DNA from 4 places in the Sporosarcina newyorkensis genome. Region 2 is predicted to be linked to each of the others. Evidence: riboswitches for the same ligand, from Rfam matches in the RefSeq annotation. Region 2 holds a riboswitch; each other region holds the start of a gene.
The links. A riboswitch is a leader RNA that binds a small molecule or an ion and turns the genes downstream of it on or off. The one in region 2 is predicted to bind S-adenosylmethionine.

Region 1 (4,257 bases), on a different contig from region 2:
GAGCTGACAATTTTTGAGATGTTCAGCGGCATGCCGTGGTCTTCTATAATATCCATGATCGCCATTTTGCTTATCATTTCATTTTTCATCACTTCTGCAGATTCAGCTACCTTCGTACTCGGTATGCAGTCATCTTACGGATCGCTGACACCACCTAATAATTTAAAGGTGGTATGGGGAGTGATTCAGTCCTCGATCGCTGTTATTTTATTGTTTGTCGGTGGATTGGATGCGCTGCAAAATGTAGTTATCATCGCCGCCCTGCCGTTTTCCGTTATCTTGATCATGATGGTCACTTCGTTGTTCATGTCATTGAAAGAAGAACGAAGGAAAGTGAAACGTCGGTAAATACAAAAAAGTCACCGGACTCGGTGACTTTTTTGCTTTTATCTATTAATTAATGAACAGCCTTTTCGACCGCTTTCTCAATCGCTTGTTTTAAATCTGCAATAATATCATCTGCTGATTCCAACCCGACAGACAGGCGAATCAACTCTTCAGTCACACCCGAATTCTTCAGATCTTCTGCAGATAACTGCTGGTGCGTAGTAGATGCCGGATGAATGATCAACGACTTCGCGTCGCCAACATTTGCTACATGCGACCAGATTTCCACATTATCAATCACTTTACGACCTGCATCCCGGCCACCTTTAATGCCGAAAACAATAATGGAACCATAGCCGTGCTTCAAGTGTTTTTGCGCCAACTCATACGTCGGGTGTTCTTCAAGACCCGTATACGTCACCCAGTCCACTGCCGGATGTCCCTTCAAGAATGCTGCGACTTTCTGTGCGTTTTCATTATGGCGAGGCACACGCAAATGAAGCGTCTCAAGCCCCTGCAATAAATTAAATGCACTGTCCGGCGCCAAGCAAGGTCCGAAATCACGCAATAATTGAACGCGCAGCTTCGTTGCGAATGCAGCCCCTGCCGTATCGATGCCATATCTCAACCCATGATACGATTCATCCGGTTCTGTGAACCCTGGGAATTTTCCTTGAGTCCAATCAAATTTCCCTGCATCGACCGCCACGCCTCCAATCGTCGTGCCGTGCCCGCCAATCCATTTCGTTGCGGAGTGAATGACTACGTCTGCTCCGAACTCAATCGGATTGGAGCCATATGGAGACGGGAACGTGTTATCCACCAACAATGGAATACCGTTGTCATGCGCGACTTTCGCTACCGCTTCTACATCAAGGACTTGCAGGCTCGGATTACCGATCGTCTCTGCGAATAACGCCTTCGTCTTATCTGTAATTGCCGCTTCAAAGTTTTTCGGATCAGATGCATCCACGAACTTCACCGTGATGCCATAGCGCGGCAGTGTCACAGCGAATAAATTGTACGTGCCGCCATACAGATTGCTGGCCGCCACAATTTCATCTCCCGCGCCCGCAATGTTCAGGATCGAAAATGCGATTGCCGCCATTCCGGATGATAGCCCTACTGCTGCAGATCCACCTTCGATCTGCGCCACACGCTCCTCAAAAACTGCGACAGTCGGGTTAGTAATACGTGTATAGATATTGCCTGCTTCTTGCAAAGCAAATAAATTCTGTGCATGCTCTGTATCTCTGAAAACATATGAAGTCGTACGATGAATCGGCACAGCACGTGAACCGGTTACAGGATCTGGCTGCTGTCCTCCGTGCAATAAAACAGTTTCTGGCTGAAATTTAGTCATAACTATTTCCCCTCCGAATTTATTAGTCTACCTGATGGAATACTGAAAAGCAGAAGAGGGCGTTTTGTCGTGACAGACGTTGGAGGGCTTATCGTAAAAGGGTGCTCTCCCCCTTTTTCGAAAAGACCGAAACGTCCCGAGCAGCTGCCCTCTGCAGCTAGACAATGAGCCTAGTGAGTATACAAAGAAACCCTCTTCCTAAAAATAAGAAGAGGGCTTTGCTTTCGCTCATACCTCTCTTATCTTCCAAACTGTCAACAGTTTGTAGGAAGTAGCACCTTTGCATAACTAGCCGGTTGCCGGGCATCATAGGGCCTAATCCCTCCGCCGCTCTTGATAAGAGTTTGTCTATTCGTTTTCCATCTTGAAAAATAGTATAAAGCCAATACCAACTAAATGCAAGGGTTATTAGTAGAATGTTTAGAAATCATTGTGATTTCTAAAAAATATCCCACCAAATTTTCACTGCAGAGCCCATGATCAATACAGCGAGAATTCCTTGCAACACTTTCGTATTGACTTTGCGACTTACCTTCACTCCAAGCGGGGCCGCCAGCACGCTCGCAATAATCATGACAAGCGCCGGTTCATAGGGAACTTGCCCTGTGAAGAGTTTTCCTGACGCCGAACCGATTGAAGACAATAAAGTGATTGCTAGCGAAGTGGCTATCGTGACCCGTGTAGGAATTTTTAATACAACAAGCATGATCGGTACGAGGATAAACGCCCCTCCTGCCCCTACAATTCCTGCAGCCAACCCAACTAGCAATGCAGTTCCTGTGGCTATCCATTTATTGAACGCAATTTCTTCCACGGGGATGTTATCAAGACCTTTTTGCGGAATGAACATCATCACGGCTGCCAGCACGGCCAATACACCATATACAATGTTAACGGTTGCTTCCGACAGCAGACTGGAACCTGCCCCTCCGATTACACTGCCGATCAATACGCTGATTCCCATATACAACACAAGTGGCTTCAAGATTAGATTGCTCTTGCGATAAGCAAAGACACCTGAGAGAGAAGCAAAGAATACTTCAACTGCCGTAATACCCGAGACGTCATGCGATGAAAAAGCTTCAAAACCAAGTAATGCAGGAATGAAAAGTAACATTGGATATTTGACGATGGCACCGCCAATTCCCATCATGCCGGAAAGGAATGAGCCGACAAATCCAATGAGGAAGATGGTGATGATAAATGTAAAACTCATGATGTTCTCTCTCCCTCCTTCCTAATGAAAGAGGGCAATGGAACACCCTCTTTGCTTAGTTTATCCTTTTTGAATCCAAAATTTAAAGACATCGGACTCTTGTTGCTGGTCCACTACCTTGTGATTTCCTGATGCGGCCCAAGCTGTCAAATCTGCTACAGATCCTTTGTCCGTTGCATGAATTTCAAGGATATCCCCTGCTTCTAGTTCTTTCATCGCTTTTTTTGTCCGTACGATCGGCATTGGGCAAGCCAATCCTTTAGCATCTAAAAATTTTGTCGTGTTCATTTGTATCTTCTCCTTTTGAATCGTTTTTAATTGAAAATAAAATTACAGTTTGTTGTCCCGTCGCTCGACTTCCATTGGCAGAGTAAAGTTCACTGGCACCGCTGTGCCGCTAGGGAATTGCCTTACGCCACGAGCCAGCTAGCGAAGTTCATGCTAGCAGTCTCATGGCAACGGCCGACCCCGCAGTTGCGGCTTCGCTGGAATGGGTAGGTATCATTATGTTGTGTTTAAAGTAGGCAATTCCGAGTCTGATGTCTAGTCTGAAATGGTCTTGCTAGAAAAACACATCGGTTAACCCCCACTCAAAAAAAGTAGGCGCCTCACAAGCGGGTATACGGAGCGATGTGACAGGCAGGCGTTCTTCCAGAACGGCACATTGCGGGAGCCATCCGCAAGCGCCGAAGTGGGTTCGATTACAACACCTTATCTCACCGCACAGCGATTCGGTCCGATTTCCATTTCGCGTTGTGTTTCTTCATCCGGTTGGACCTTGCCCATATTTGTCTGGCGGATTTCTTGATACGCATTTGGCTGTGGCGGTAGATTGCCTGTCACCAATTCCCTGAATTGCTCCTCATCCTCGATATTCAAGCCATGATTTCGTTCATATAACACGCCTAGCTTCTCTGCAACACTACCGTCGTCATTCAGCTCATCCATAATCATGAAATGCGCTGGAAGTACGATCAGTTCTTCGGATAACTCTTGGTAACGGCTGTATAATGATTCACGTAAATCACCTACCCAATCCTCTGCCAACCCTGCCAAATCAGGACGGCCAATCGAATCGATGAATAAAATATCCCCTGTCATCAAATAGCTGTCATCCACAATAAATGAAGTAGAACCAATTGTATGTCCAGGTGAATATAGCGGCTGGATATCAATTTTCGTTTTACCGATCTGGATAGAAGCCTCCTCTTCCAATGCTGCGAAATTGAATGTCACTTCTTCTGCGTCTTTCGGCGGCAACCAGTATGTTGCACCCGCTGCTTCCGCCAACTTGCGACCACCGGAAATATGGTCTGCATGCAAATGGGTGTCCAAGACATGTGTAATTTTA
Region 2 (4,257 bases):
CTCGAATGGGAAAGCAAAGTTAGATAGTGCCAAGCTATTTCAAGACGGTTCTATTCAAGGGTTGACTGGCGCATTGCGTAAACCTTACTATTGTGATGACGAGTTATACGGTGAATTAATTTTTCATCAAGATACTTTAAATTCTTATGTCCTTGATTTCCATAAGCGTGGTTTTCGTGTTACAACGCACGGGAATGGTGATCAGGCAATTGGCTCGATTATTGAAGCGTACAAATACGCCCTTAATTCCAATACGAAAATAGACCATCGACATCGCATTGAACACGTACAAACCGCTACTGTAGAGGACTTACAGGAAATGAAAAAACATGATATCGCCGCCTCTTTCTTTATCAATCATGTGTACTATTGGGGGGATCGTCATAAACGAATATTTTTAGGACCTGAAAGAGCAGAACGCATGAACCCCTTAAAAGATGCCTCAGATTTAGATATGCTTTATACATTACATTCAGACTGTCCAATCACTGCCATTTCCCCCTTATTTTCTATCTGGGCAGCGGCTAATCGTATTACACGGGAAGGTAAGGTGTTAGGAGAAGGCCAAAAGATAGATGTCTTAGAAGCTATAAAATCAATGACTATATATGGAGCACGATTAAACTTTGAAGAAGACCAATTAGGTAGTGTAGAGGTTGGAAAATTAGCGGACTTTGCTGTACTTGATCGAGACCCTACTGCAATTGATCCGTTAGAAATTAAAGACATTTCAGTTGAAATGACTATTATAAACGGAGAAGTAATTTATGAAAACACAAAACAAGTTGCAACAAACTTATAAATAAAAAAGAAGACTCCCATTTAGTGAGGAGTCTTCTTTTATTTACCAGCCCTTGCTGACTTAAAATGAAGTGAATATAACTCAGGATTATAATCAGCTATACAATATTCAACCAAATCACCATTCACGTCATATACAAATCGCTCTAAGTGTAAAGTATAACAATCTTCAGGAAGATTAAGTAATTCCGCATCTTCAATTGATATTTTTTGAGCGGTAATCTTTTCATCAGCTTCATGAAGCCGAATAGACAGTTCTTTCTCCATTAAATCATATAGTGTTCCATGGCTAATATCTAGATTTGCCAATTGTAGACCTATATTAACAGGATAATACTGTGTTTCGATCGCAAGTGGCACCTCATTTGCATAACGAACACGCTTAATCAGATACGCATTCTCTAAAGCAATCGCCTTATTTAATTCCTCAGGAACTACTTCAATTCCATGTTCAATTAGTTTAGTACTAGGAATCTTGTTCATACGCTCAATCATTTCAGTTGTACTAATAAAATTCCCCTGCCAATAATGAACAGGATGTTTTGAAATAAATGTTCCCCTACCATGTTTTTTTTCTAGTATTCCATCGATAACTAATTGTGAGATAGCTTCTCGAACAGTGCTTCTGCTCACATTATATGTTTCCATTAATTCACGTTCACTTGGTATTTTCTCCTCAAATAGACCTTGCGTTATCTTTTGTTCTATACTCTTTCTAAGTTGTATATGAAGCGGCACTGGACTGCTAGGATTGATCACGCTAATTACCTCCTCAGAATTCACAAGGAAAAATTTCCTACGTGCCTATATACTTATATGATACCTTTTTAATCCATGAGTGTCTAATTTCCGTTGGGGCAAATGTTTTATTACGCTAATTAGGAAGGCCTAATTTACCTTATTTGGTTTAATGAGAAGACATACATTTTGATGGGTATGATTATGACAAGTGAGTTCTATGTGTCTGTCGTGAATTGACAGAACAAGTAGATTTCCTTTTATACTCCATGGCTAAAAAGTACGTATTTTTATGGTTCACGCTTATTCCATAGAAACCGCCGGATATGCCTTTATGTTTCACTTTTCTGCTTCAACAAAAGCACTTAACTTGGATTTCAATCCACACTCTCTATACAGAGAATGACTGCGATATATTGTGTTCATCAATACTTTAAATACTATATAGTGCAGTTAAAATCGTATTTCCCTAGATATGCAAACTAATATTCCTGATTTAAAGAGGATTTTGCTGTTTTTTTGCGCAAACCTCTTAGGGAATTTATGGGCACTTAGGGTCGCACTTTGTGATTCTCTCAATTATATCACACGTTATCAATTCTTTTTAAACTTGTATTTGACTAGTACCGATAATCCCGTAGAGGCTTCTTCCTTAGAGAAATAGATAGACCATGTAAGTAATTCAGGAAATGTTCAAGTTGTGTGATGAACTGGTACGACAAAATCATACTCAGATACAATCTATCATTTATTTATTGACAATTCTTTTCTACATGGTATATTGAGTTCTAACAACTTAATATTTTGAAATTTCTTATCTAGAGAGGTAGAGGGACTGGCCCTTTGAAGCCTCGGCAACGGACTTTTATAAGAACTGTGCCAATTCCAGTAGCATAATGCTAGAAGATAAGATGAGCAGGTAATTCCAATTTGTCTACCTATCCCTCTTCTTATTTATTAGGAGAGGGTTTTTGAATTTGGGAATTACCAAGGACATAAATTAATTTCGGTCCTACATTTTAATTAAAATTATAAAATAAGGAGTGGGTATTGATGGTAAAGACATTAGTCAAAGCGCCGTTTAGAGCGGATCACGTGGGGAGTCTATTACGACCGGAAAGAATTCATCAGGCAAGAAAGGATTTCCAAGAAGGAAACATTTCTTCACAAACGCTGCATGAAATCGAAACAGAGGAAATTAAACATATCGTTGATAAGCAAATCGAAGTAGGTTTGAAAGCAGTGACAGACGGAGAATTCCGCCGCAGATTTTGGCATACGGATTTTCTTGAGCATTTAAACGGAGTGGAAGGCTACATCCCGGAAGAAGGCTTTTCATTCAAAGGGGAAGAAACGGAAAGATACGATGTACGGGTTATCGGGAAAGTCTCCTTCAATCAGGACCACCCACACATAAAAGACTTCATCGAATTTAAAGAGATCGTCGGGGACCGTGCCATTGCCAAACAAACGATTCCGAGCCCCAACCAATTATTTAACGCGGGCATCCGCAACCCGGACATTTACCCGGACATTGAAGAATATGCAAAAGATATTATCAGTACGTACCGTGAGGCAATCCAAGCCTTTTATGATGCCGGGTGCCGGTATTTACAGTTGGATGATGTATATATCGCCGGTCTCAATGCTCCCGAAATTCCATTTAACGACGGCGGTCATTCCCGCGAAGAGTTAATTGACTTAGCATTGCGGGTAGCCAATGGGGTGTTGGAAGATAAACCAGAAGACTTAATTGTAACGACTCATCTTTGCCGCGGTAACTACCGATCTAATTGGGCTTTTGAAGGCAGCTATGCTAAAATCGCCCCTGTCTTATTTGCAAAGGAAAAAGTGGACGGATTCTTCCTGGAATACGACGATGATCGTTCCGGAGACTTCAAACCATTGGAATACATACCAAACGGCGGTCCCCGAGTCGTGCTCGGTGTATTCACATCAAAACACGGTGATTTGGAAAGTAAGGAGAATATTAAAGCACGTGTGGAAGAAGCAACAAACTATGTCCCATTGGAGCAATTATGCATCAGCCCTCAATGTGGCTTTGCTTCCACTCATCATGGCAATATTTTAACCGAAGAAGAACAATGGGCGAAGTTGAAATTCATTGTGGATATTTCCAAAGAGATTTGGGGATAAGAATTGAGCGAACGGCTTACATAGCTGTTCGCTTTTTTGGGTTTGTTCGAGGTACCAGGTCCCCACATATGACTTCTTGGACAACTTCTTTTTGGATTGAGATAAAAATCGTACTCCTTACTCCTTTTTCTCCGCCCCTTTAAACCTCGGAAAACCAACCAAAATCGCGATTACACAACAAATTCCCATCAATACTGGATAAAATGAATACATGATAATGCTCACCGGTGAAATGGCAGCGAGCCCCGAAGCAGCAAGCATTTGTACACCATAGGGCAAAACACCTTGCCAAACGCTAGAGAACGTGTCGAGCAAACTGGCCGACTTGCGGGGATCGATCTCATATTCATCCGCAATATGCTTCACGACCGGTCCAGTTATAATAATGGCGATTGTGTTATTCGCGGTCGCAATATCCGCTGCACTCACTAAACCCGCAATACCAAATTCGGCACCCTTTTTCGTTTGAATCTTACTCGTAATCATGCGCAATAAATAATCAATACCACCGTTATGCTGAATAATCCCAACGATGCCGCCAATTAAAATCGATACCATCGC
Region 3 (4,257 bases), on a different contig from region 2:
GTTTAATGTAGTCATGTAGCTCAAGTGTCATGTCGTAACGGAGGAATGGTGTGATCAAATACAGTCCGTTAAAGTATTGCGCTGCTGTATCGATCAGCTCCTTTGCGATCTGAATTCCTGTTTCAGTGGCTTTTGCTCGGTCGTCGCCACAGGCGCGCATCCGTTCAAGCACTTCGTCAGATAGTTTAATGCCAGGCACTTCATGATGCAGAAACTCTGCGTTGCGAATATTTGTCAAAGGCATAATACCTATGAAGATAGGTGTATCTAGATGTTTTGTAGCCTCATAGACGTCAATAATCTTTTCTTTTGTATAGACAGGTTGCGTTATGAAATAATCTGCACCTGCTTCAATCTTTTTCTCCAATCGCTGAACAGCCCGGTCCAATACACGGACATTCGGATTGAACGCAGCTGAAACTGAGAAGTTCGCTTTTTTACGTAATGGTTTACCGGAGAATGAAATCCCTTCATTCAACTGTTTGATTAACTGCAGCAGTTCCATACTCGATACATCGTAGACGCTTGTTGCGCCAGGGAAATCACCAACTTTCGTCGGATCACCTGTTACAGCCAGAATATCGTGGATGCCTAACGCGTCAAGCCCCATTAGATGAGATTGTAACCCGATCAAGTTGTGATCTCGACACGTTAAGTGGACAAGAGGGCGGATATTGTGCTGCATTTTAATGATGGAACCCATTGCCATATTGCTGATCCGAGGGGATGCCAATGAGTTATCCGCCATCGTTACGGCATCAACACCTGCATCGTAAAGTAAATTGGCACCTTTAATATAATCTTCTGTCTCTAAATGCCGTGGTGTGTCCAATTCCACAATGACCGTACGTTCTGTTTTGGCTTTCTCGTGGAGCGGTTGATGTTTTACCGGGCCGGCTTCCTGAATAACGATTGGCTTTGTTGGTTCTACTACTTTCTTGGTGATAGGAGACAATCCCGCTAATCGAGTTTTCGCTGCTTTAATATGTTTAGGAGTAGTTCCGCAACACCCGCCAATTAACCGTACACCTTGATCACGCAGCAATACTGCAGCTCGCCCGAAGTACTCAGCTTCAGATTCATAGACAATGCGGCCATCTTCCACATCCAGTAAAGATGCATTCGGATAAGCGGATAAAAATGCATTTTCCGGCAGTTTCACATTTTCAAAAGCTTGGATTGTATGGTAAGGCCCTAAGCGGCAGTTTACACCGACTATACTTGCACCTAGTGATTCCAGTTGATGCAACGCGTCATTCAATGAAAGTCCGTTTTGCAAAACTCCAGGATCGTGCATGGAGACTTGCGCAATTAGCGGAACATCTGTGATTTGACGAAGTGTTGAAACGACGGATGATAATTCTTCGAAATCATAATACGTTTCGAGTAACAGTCCGTCTGGATCTCCAGTCAATAATGCGTTGGCCTGTTCAAGGACTACTTGCTTTACTTCATCGAGCGATGCATCACTTTTGCGAATTCCACGCAAACCGCCGATGGTACCAAGCACAAATTGACCACCTGGTGCAGCAGCCCGCTTTGCAATTTGGATTGCTGCTTTATTGAATTCCGTAACACGGTTTTCCAATCCATAACGAGCCAATTTCACTGCATTGGCACTGTATGTATTGGTCTGAATAATATCAGCTCCCGCCTCGATATAGTCGTGGTGGATTTTCTCTATAATTTCAGGTTTCTCTATATTTAATTCCTCATAGCAATAATCGATCCCATATGAATACAAAATAGTTCCCATTGCCCCATCTGCTGTCAGGACATTTGTTTGAAGTTTCTCCAGTAATGACATCATCAAATCCCCCTTTGTTTTCTCTAATCAAAAAAAGCCTTCAAGTAAATAGAAGGCTTTGTAATCGCAATGACCAGTTCCCTCTCATCTTTCAGTGTGCCATTTCGGCATACTGCTGGAAGTAGCACCTTGCCCATCGGCTGGTTGCTGAAGCGTCTTTGGGCCAGTCCCTCTGCTTCTCTTGATAAGATATGATTCTTATTAAATTATTTCGATAATTCTAACCATATCATAGCGGCTTTGTAGGTAATCGTCAAGTGAATGTTTGATGAAGTTCTTGAAGACCGGAGTGCGCATAGAGAAATTTACTGAAACATGGTAAAATTAAAGGAGTAACTTGAAAAGGTGAGGAATCATGCAGTTTTTTAAATACTCCATTCCGATAGCGGCACTTGTCGGCACGCTTGCCTGGATTATGTTGGAGAATAATTATGAAGAAGTACCGTGGGATTCGCGTGTTTGGATTACCTTTGGCGCCGCTGCATTAAGTGGTGTACTTGCTTTTTTTCTTTTCAGGAAAGAAAAAGAAGACAAAGTCGATAAAAAGAAATAGGAGCTGCCCGAGAAGTCATGTTCATCTGACTTCCCGGGTAGTTCTTTTTTTGCAGAGAAAGCATTTTGTTCATTCTAAGAAATTGCCAGCAGGGGTAGATGTGGGTCTTGTCTGTTTCTTTCTTGCCTTATTGGATAAGAAAAGGGTGTCATTCCTTACATATAAGATGTTCCATAAGTTATTAGTTAACTTAAATTAAAAACTAGTTGACAATTAATGAGTCAACCATTACTATTTTTATAGTAACTCAAAATAGAAAGAGGTGTCATGATGACGACAGCTTCGGAAGGACGTCCGCAAAGTAAATTCAGTACATTGTCAATTGTATATAGTGGAATGTTTGCTGCTTTAATGATGATCGGGGCTAATATCACTTCTTTCATACCATTTTTAGTAGTCGGGGGAGTACCTATTACATTGCAGACATTTTTCGCTGTTTTGTCAGGATTGTTATTGGGTAGCCGTCTTGGTGCATTGTCGATGACTGTCTATATGATGGTCGGCCTTGCAGGGGCTCCTGTATTTGCTAAGTTTCAAGGTGGATTTGGCCAAATCTTAAGCCCGACATTTGGTTTTATCGTTACTTTCATCTTGATTGCTTATGTAGCAGGTAAAATCGTGGAGCGTAAGAATACACTGCCATCTTATATTATTGCATCACTTGTTGCGACAGCAATCAACTATTTATTGGGTACGAACTGGATGTATGTCGCCTATAAAGTTTGGGCTGCGGCGCCAGAGGTGTTTACGTACAAAATTGCATGGCTTTGGATGATTCCTCCATTACCGAAGGATATTGTGCTAGCCGTACTGGCGGGAATATTCGCATTTAGAATTTCAAAACATTTGAAAGTGAGGCATACATTTTGACGAACTATCAAAGGCTGGCTGACCAAGTTTTGAAAGGTCACGTATTAACAAATGAGGAAGCGCTTTCAATATTAAATAGTCCGGATGAAGATTTGCTGTTGCTGCTTCATGCGACGTACTCGATCCGATCCCATTACTATGGAAACAAAGTAAAACTTAATATGATCATCAATACGAAGTCGGGGTTGTGCCCGGAAAACTGTGGCTACTGTGCCCAGTCGATTGTGTCAAAAGCACCGGTTGAAAAGTATGCAATGATGAAATCAGAAGAAATATTACAAGGTGCAGAGCGAGCTGCTGCAAATAAAGCGGGCACTTATTGTATCGTGGCAAGTGGACGAGGACCTCGGGCTAGTGAGCTTGAAATCGTTATTGATTCCGTCAAGCAAATTAAAGAGAAACATAAAGGAATGACCGTTTGTGCATGTTTAGGCATTCTGAAGCCAGAACAAGCCGCACGCTTGAAAGAAGCAGGTGTAGACCGATACAATCACAACTTGAACACCTCTGCCGAACACCATGAAAGCATCACTACATCGCACACATACGATGATCGTGTAAACACAGTAGGACATGTAAAGGAAGCGGGAATATCTCCTTGCTCTGGCGTAATAGTCGGAATGCGTGAAACAAAAGAGGATGTCATTTCCATGGCACACAGCCTGCGGATACTCGATGCAGACTCCATTCCAGTCAACTTCCTGCACGCCGTGGATGGGACGCCGCTAGAAGGGACCTCTGAACTGGATCCGCGCTATTGCTTGAAGGTACTTAGCCTATTTCGTTTCATCAATCCAACAAAAGAAATACGAATTTCGGGTGGACGCGAAGTGAACCTTCGCAGCCTTCAACCACTTGGCTTATATGCTGCAAACTCTATCTTCATCGGTGACTATTTGACAACATCGGGTCAGGAAAACGACAAAGACCAACAAATGTTAGAAGATATGGGCTTTGAAGTGGACTTGGAACCACTGAAGAAAGAACCTATGACTATATAAGAGAGATCTAACCGCGCAGACAGCTT
Region 4 (4,257 bases), on a different contig from region 2:
ATTGATCAGCAGAATCTAGCAATTCTTTCGTAACAGTTGTCTGACTACGTACTAGAAGAGCATCAAAACCTTTGATCCGATCCTTCAGTTGGTCAGGTGTCAAATCTGTATCGATCACAATTTCAAAACCTTCTGCTTGTCGTAATGGAAAAATACCGTCCTCGCTAAGTGGGTCACTAATAAGTACTTTAAAAGCCATAATAATCATTCTCTCCTTCAGTAGTTTTTATTGTTGTAAAGTTTTCAAAATGAATTTTATAGAGTTGATCCCATATGTACGTTCTATGCTTACCTCCTTTTAGGAAAAATAAAAAAGCCTTCCATCCCTTACATACGTAAGGGGCGAAAAGCTCAATAAACTAACGCGGTACCACCCTTGTTTTGCTGCAAAAGCAGCCTTCATTCAGCATGCGTAACGTGCATGTGACGGATTGGCCTACTGAACTATTCAGCCAAGCAATTCGGAAGTGCCGCCATCCCAAGAATTTACTGACTCTCACCAATTCATCAGCTCTCTAGAAAATTCTTTTACAGGAAGGTATGTCTTCGTCAAAATTGTTTTGCGTGTATTAAATTTGAACTAATCATAACACGTCAAAAGTAATTGTCAATTACTTTTCGGAAAAAAATGAAAAACTAATAAAGGCGAACGTAAATTATTGAATGATTTGTGAACGTTCGTGTTTGAGAGATAAAAGCGGATTATAAGTAACTTTTACTATGGAGTATTAGGAAATAGCATAAGTCGTGAGAAGAGAAGATATATGCCAATCAATGTTATAGTAGTGCCATACTATTCAAGTAAAGGGGTAATGTAAGATGAAAAACTTAGAGTCCTTCGAGCGATTCGAACAATTGAAGCAAGAAGAGCGAGTGATTTTCTTGTTTTCTGCAGATTGGTGTCCTGATTGCAGAGTGATCGAGCCGTTTTTACCAACACTGGAAACGGAATTTTCCGAGTACCAATTTATTTATGTCGACCGAGATGAGTTTATTGACTTGTGCACTCAGCTCGATATATTTGGCATCCCAAGCTTTATCGCATTCAGTGAAGGCAAGGAAACAGGCCGTTTTGTCAGTAAGAATCGCAAGACGAAAGAGGAGATTGAAGAGTTTATCAATAGTTTGTGAGCAGAGGGTGAGTGGGTATAAGAACCGTTGATCCAGGTTCCGGGAGGATGGCTTTCCGCGGGGAGCCAATCTCCGGGCTACAAACTTATATTCACTTGTTCCGCTTTTCACTCTGAAGTCAACCAAATTTTATTACTTTGATGTATGCTAACAAGCCAACGATCCGAGGAGATGGTTGGCTTGTTATTATTTAAACATAATCCTGTAATTGTTCGAGAAGGATTTTCGCGCCTTGAGGACTTATGAATAATCCGTTTGATAGTTCTTTGTTTTCGTTCGTTACTTCACCAGTAATGAAGCATGCCTTATTCACTTGATACTTTCTCAAAATGATTCGATCTTCTTCTGCGAAAATTTCAATGGGATCGCCTTTATCTAATTGCAAAGATTTGCGTAGTTCTTTCGGAATAACTATTCTGCCAAGATGGTCTACTTTGCGAACAATGCCTAAAGATCTCATGAGTTCCTCCTTTAAAAAGTAGTTGGTAGTTCCTATTATACACAAATATTTCCGGTCTACAATTTACGAGATTGGAATGAGCAGAACTATTTGAAAATTTGACTATACAATTAGTTTATTAATGTTATAATAGTCAGTAAATCATTTTCGTGAAATGATATTAACTAAATACTACTTATCAAGAGAAGCTGAGGGATTTGGCCTGATGAAGCTTCAGCAACCTCTGTGTAAACAGGAAGGTGCTACCTCCAACAAGATTGTTGTCTTGAGAGATAAGAACTGTGGTCCTAAACCTTCATTTTCTTATCTACAGGAAAAGAGGTTTTTTATTTTGTAAAAACAGGCCGAATGAATAGCCAAGGGGGAAGAAATATGCCGATTAATATACCGAAACAATTACCTGCAGGTGAGTTACTGAAGAAAGAAAAAATCTTCATCATGGATGAAGATCGGGCGACGGAGCAAGATATTCGGCCGCTGAACATTTTGATTCTGAATTTAATGCCTGAAAAAGAAAAAACAGAACTTCAATTATTACGATTACTTGGTAATACGCCTTTGCAAGTAAACGTGACGTTTTTAAATACGGCGACCTATGTTTCCAAAAATGTCAGTCAAACTCATTTGGAAACGTTTTATACAACATTCGAACACGTGAAAGAGCGCAAGTTTGACGGCATGATTATTACAGGAGCACCTATTGAACATATGCAATTTGAAGACGTAGTGTACTGGAAGGAATTAGAGAAAATCATGGAGTGGACAAAAACCAATGTGACCTCTGTCTTGCATATTTGTTGGGGCGCGCAAGCCGCACTTTATCATCATTACGGCATTGATAAGTTTGAGTTGCCGAAGAAATGTTTTGGGATTTTTTCTCACGATATCACGGACCAAACAGTCAATTTGGCAAGAGGATTTAACGATGTATTTGTTGCTCCTCACTCACGTCACACGGCTGTTTCCATAGAAGAAATTGAGAAGCATCCGGATTTGACACTGCTATCTGTATCGGATGATGCGGGTGCATTCATTGTGATTTCTAATGATGAAAAAAACATAATGGTGACAGGACATTTAGAGTATGATGCACATACATTGGCTGAAGAATACGGGCGAGATGTCCAAAAGGGATTGGATATTGATGTACCTGAAAATTATTTCCCGAATGATGATCCGACGAGAGAACCAATGAATACTTGGCGTTCACATACACATTTGTTATTCTCGAACTGGTTGAACTACTATGTCTATCAAGCAACGCCATACGTTTGGGATTGAAATAAGCTTATGAAAGTATAGTTTCCCGCATTTCACACATACTCCACTCAATGGAGGTGTGCGTTGTGAATATGGATGAGTTTTTGGAGCTGTCTTTTTGGGAAATGACTTTGCGGACTGTTATTTCCTTTATCGTCCTTCTGATCCTGGCCCGGTTCATGGGAAAAAAACAAATATCTCAATTGACTTTCTTCCATTACGTGACAGGTATCACGATCGGTTCGATTGCCGCCAATTTGGCAGGGGAGTCCGAGACGCCGTTCTTAAATGGGTTATATGGTATGATCCTATGGGCAGTATTGACGATACTTGCCAATTATTTAACGTTTAAATCAAAAAAACTACGTGTCCTGCTGGATGATAAGCCAATCATCGTAATTCAGGATGGAAAGATTGTGGAAGGCTCGTTAAGTAAGCTGCGTTTGAATTTCAATGAATTGAATATGATGCTTCGGGAACAAGCCGTTTTTTCCATGAAAGATGTCAATTATGCGATTTTCGAAACGAATGGAAACTTGAGCATAATGCTTAAGCCGGGCGAAGAGAAGGCGACGAAAAAAGATGTCAAAGTGGCTTCTCCTAAACCTAAATATATTCCGACCGAAATTATTACCGACGGAAAAGTACAAGAGGAAAATATGCGTGAATTGAAGCTGACTGATGTATGGTTGAAACAACAACTGGAACTGCAAGGCATCGGAAAGCCGGAGCATGTGCTGTATGCAGAAATTCAAACCGATGGAAACTTATATGTTAATACATTGAAGAATGCTTGAAGCTTGAAGCCCTGAAGCCGAATTCAGGGCTTTTCAGCTTTCATCATAAAATGTCCCAATTTCGTTGGTTTGCTATGGCTGCAAGTTTCGGATCGGGTCTGACGGCTACAGGATTGCCGACTTGCTCTAACACAGGCAAGTCGGAGATGCTATCTCCGTAAGCAAAGCTGTTCTCCCAATCAATCGATTTACCTTGAAGTGCTTTTTCGATTTGTTCGTTTTTACGCTCTCCTTGGATATGTAGAAATGGTTGGTCCATCGTAATCTGTTCGCCGCATGAAGGGATTTCAGTACCGATAATACGATCGAATGACAAATGGCTCGTGACTGCAGTCAAAAAGGGAGTATAAGCACCAGAAACTAACAATACATGATGACCTTCTGCTTGATGTCGAGCTAATCTGTTGACGACATCTTCATTGAAATCGTTTAACATTTCTTCATGCATATTTTCGAAGTATTGTTCTAGTTGTGCAGTTGTTAAAGATTCAAGAGCCTTCAAATACAGCTTCATGGATCGTTCTTTCATTTCGGTTTCAGGCAGTAATTTTAGTTTGTAACAGATATATAAAGGTAAAATCGATCTGTAGAATTTTCCGTAATAACGCT

Region 1: linked by a shared signal. The riboswitch ahead of B5D59_RS08280 (O-acetylhomoserine aminocarboxypropyltransferase/cysteine synthase family protein) and the one ahead of B5D59_RS06230 (5-methyltetrahydropteroyltriglutamate--homocysteine S-methyltransferase) in region 2 are both predicted to bind S-adenosylmethionine.
Region 3: linked by a shared signal. The riboswitch ahead of B5D59_RS15855 (bifunctional homocysteine S-methyltransferase/methylenetetrahydrofolate reductase) and the one ahead of B5D59_RS06230 (5-methyltetrahydropteroyltriglutamate--homocysteine S-methyltransferase) in region 2 are both predicted to bind S-adenosylmethionine.
Region 4: linked by a shared signal. The riboswitch ahead of metA (homoserine O-acetyltransferase MetA) and the one ahead of B5D59_RS06230 (5-methyltetrahydropteroyltriglutamate--homocysteine S-methyltransferase) in region 2 are both predicted to bind S-adenosylmethionine.

What each region holds. Positions count from the first base shown of each region.
Region 1 is NZ_FUYJ01000003.1:336,246-340,502, forward strand. Features, by position in the region: gene B5D59_RS08275 (glycine betaine uptake BCCT transporter) at 1-348, shown strand, start outside; gene B5D59_RS08280 (O-acetylhomoserine aminocarboxypropyltransferase/cysteine synthase family protein) at 398-1,690, opposite strand; SAM riboswitch class I at 1,927-2,033, opposite strand; gene B5D59_RS08285 (sulfite exporter TauE/SafE family protein) at 2,130-2,906, opposite strand; gene B5D59_RS08290 (sulfurtransferase TusA family protein) at 2,967-3,194, opposite strand; gene B5D59_RS08295 (MBL fold metallo-hydrolase) at 3,618-4,257, opposite strand, start outside.
Region 2 is NZ_FUYJ01000002.1:414,934-419,190, reverse strand. Features, by position in the region: gene B5D59_RS06240 (amidohydrolase) at 1-802, shown strand, start outside; gene B5D59_RS06235 (GntR family transcriptional regulator) at 841-1,560, opposite strand; SAM riboswitch class I at 2,351-2,452, shown strand; gene B5D59_RS06230 (5-methyltetrahydropteroyltriglutamate--homocysteine S-methyltransferase) at 2,593-3,696, shown strand; gene B5D59_RS06225 (Na+/H+ antiporter NhaC family protein) at 3,814-4,257, opposite strand, start outside.
Region 3 is NZ_FUYJ01000010.1:10,787-15,043, reverse strand. Features, by position in the region: gene B5D59_RS15855 (bifunctional homocysteine S-methyltransferase/methylenetetrahydrofolate reductase) at 1-1,807, opposite strand, end outside; SAM riboswitch class I at 1,889-1,998, opposite strand; gene B5D59_RS15850 (hypothetical protein) at 2,163-2,360, shown strand; gene B5D59_RS15845 (biotin transporter BioY) at 2,628-3,230, shown strand; gene bioB (biotin synthase BioB) at 3,227-4,231, shown strand.
Region 4 is NZ_FUYJ01000006.1:52,269-56,525, reverse strand. Features, by position in the region: gene serA (phosphoglycerate dehydrogenase) at 1-199, opposite strand, end outside; gene B5D59_RS12000 (thioredoxin family protein) at 820-1,131, shown strand; gene B5D59_RS11995 (AbrB/MazE/SpoVT family DNA-binding domain-containing protein) at 1,322-1,591, opposite strand; SAM riboswitch class I at 1,764-1,870, shown strand; gene metA (homoserine O-acetyltransferase MetA) at 1,964-2,872, shown strand; gene B5D59_RS11985 (DUF421 domain-containing protein) at 2,944-3,648, shown strand; gene B5D59_RS11980 (HAD family hydrolase) at 3,692-4,257, opposite strand, start outside.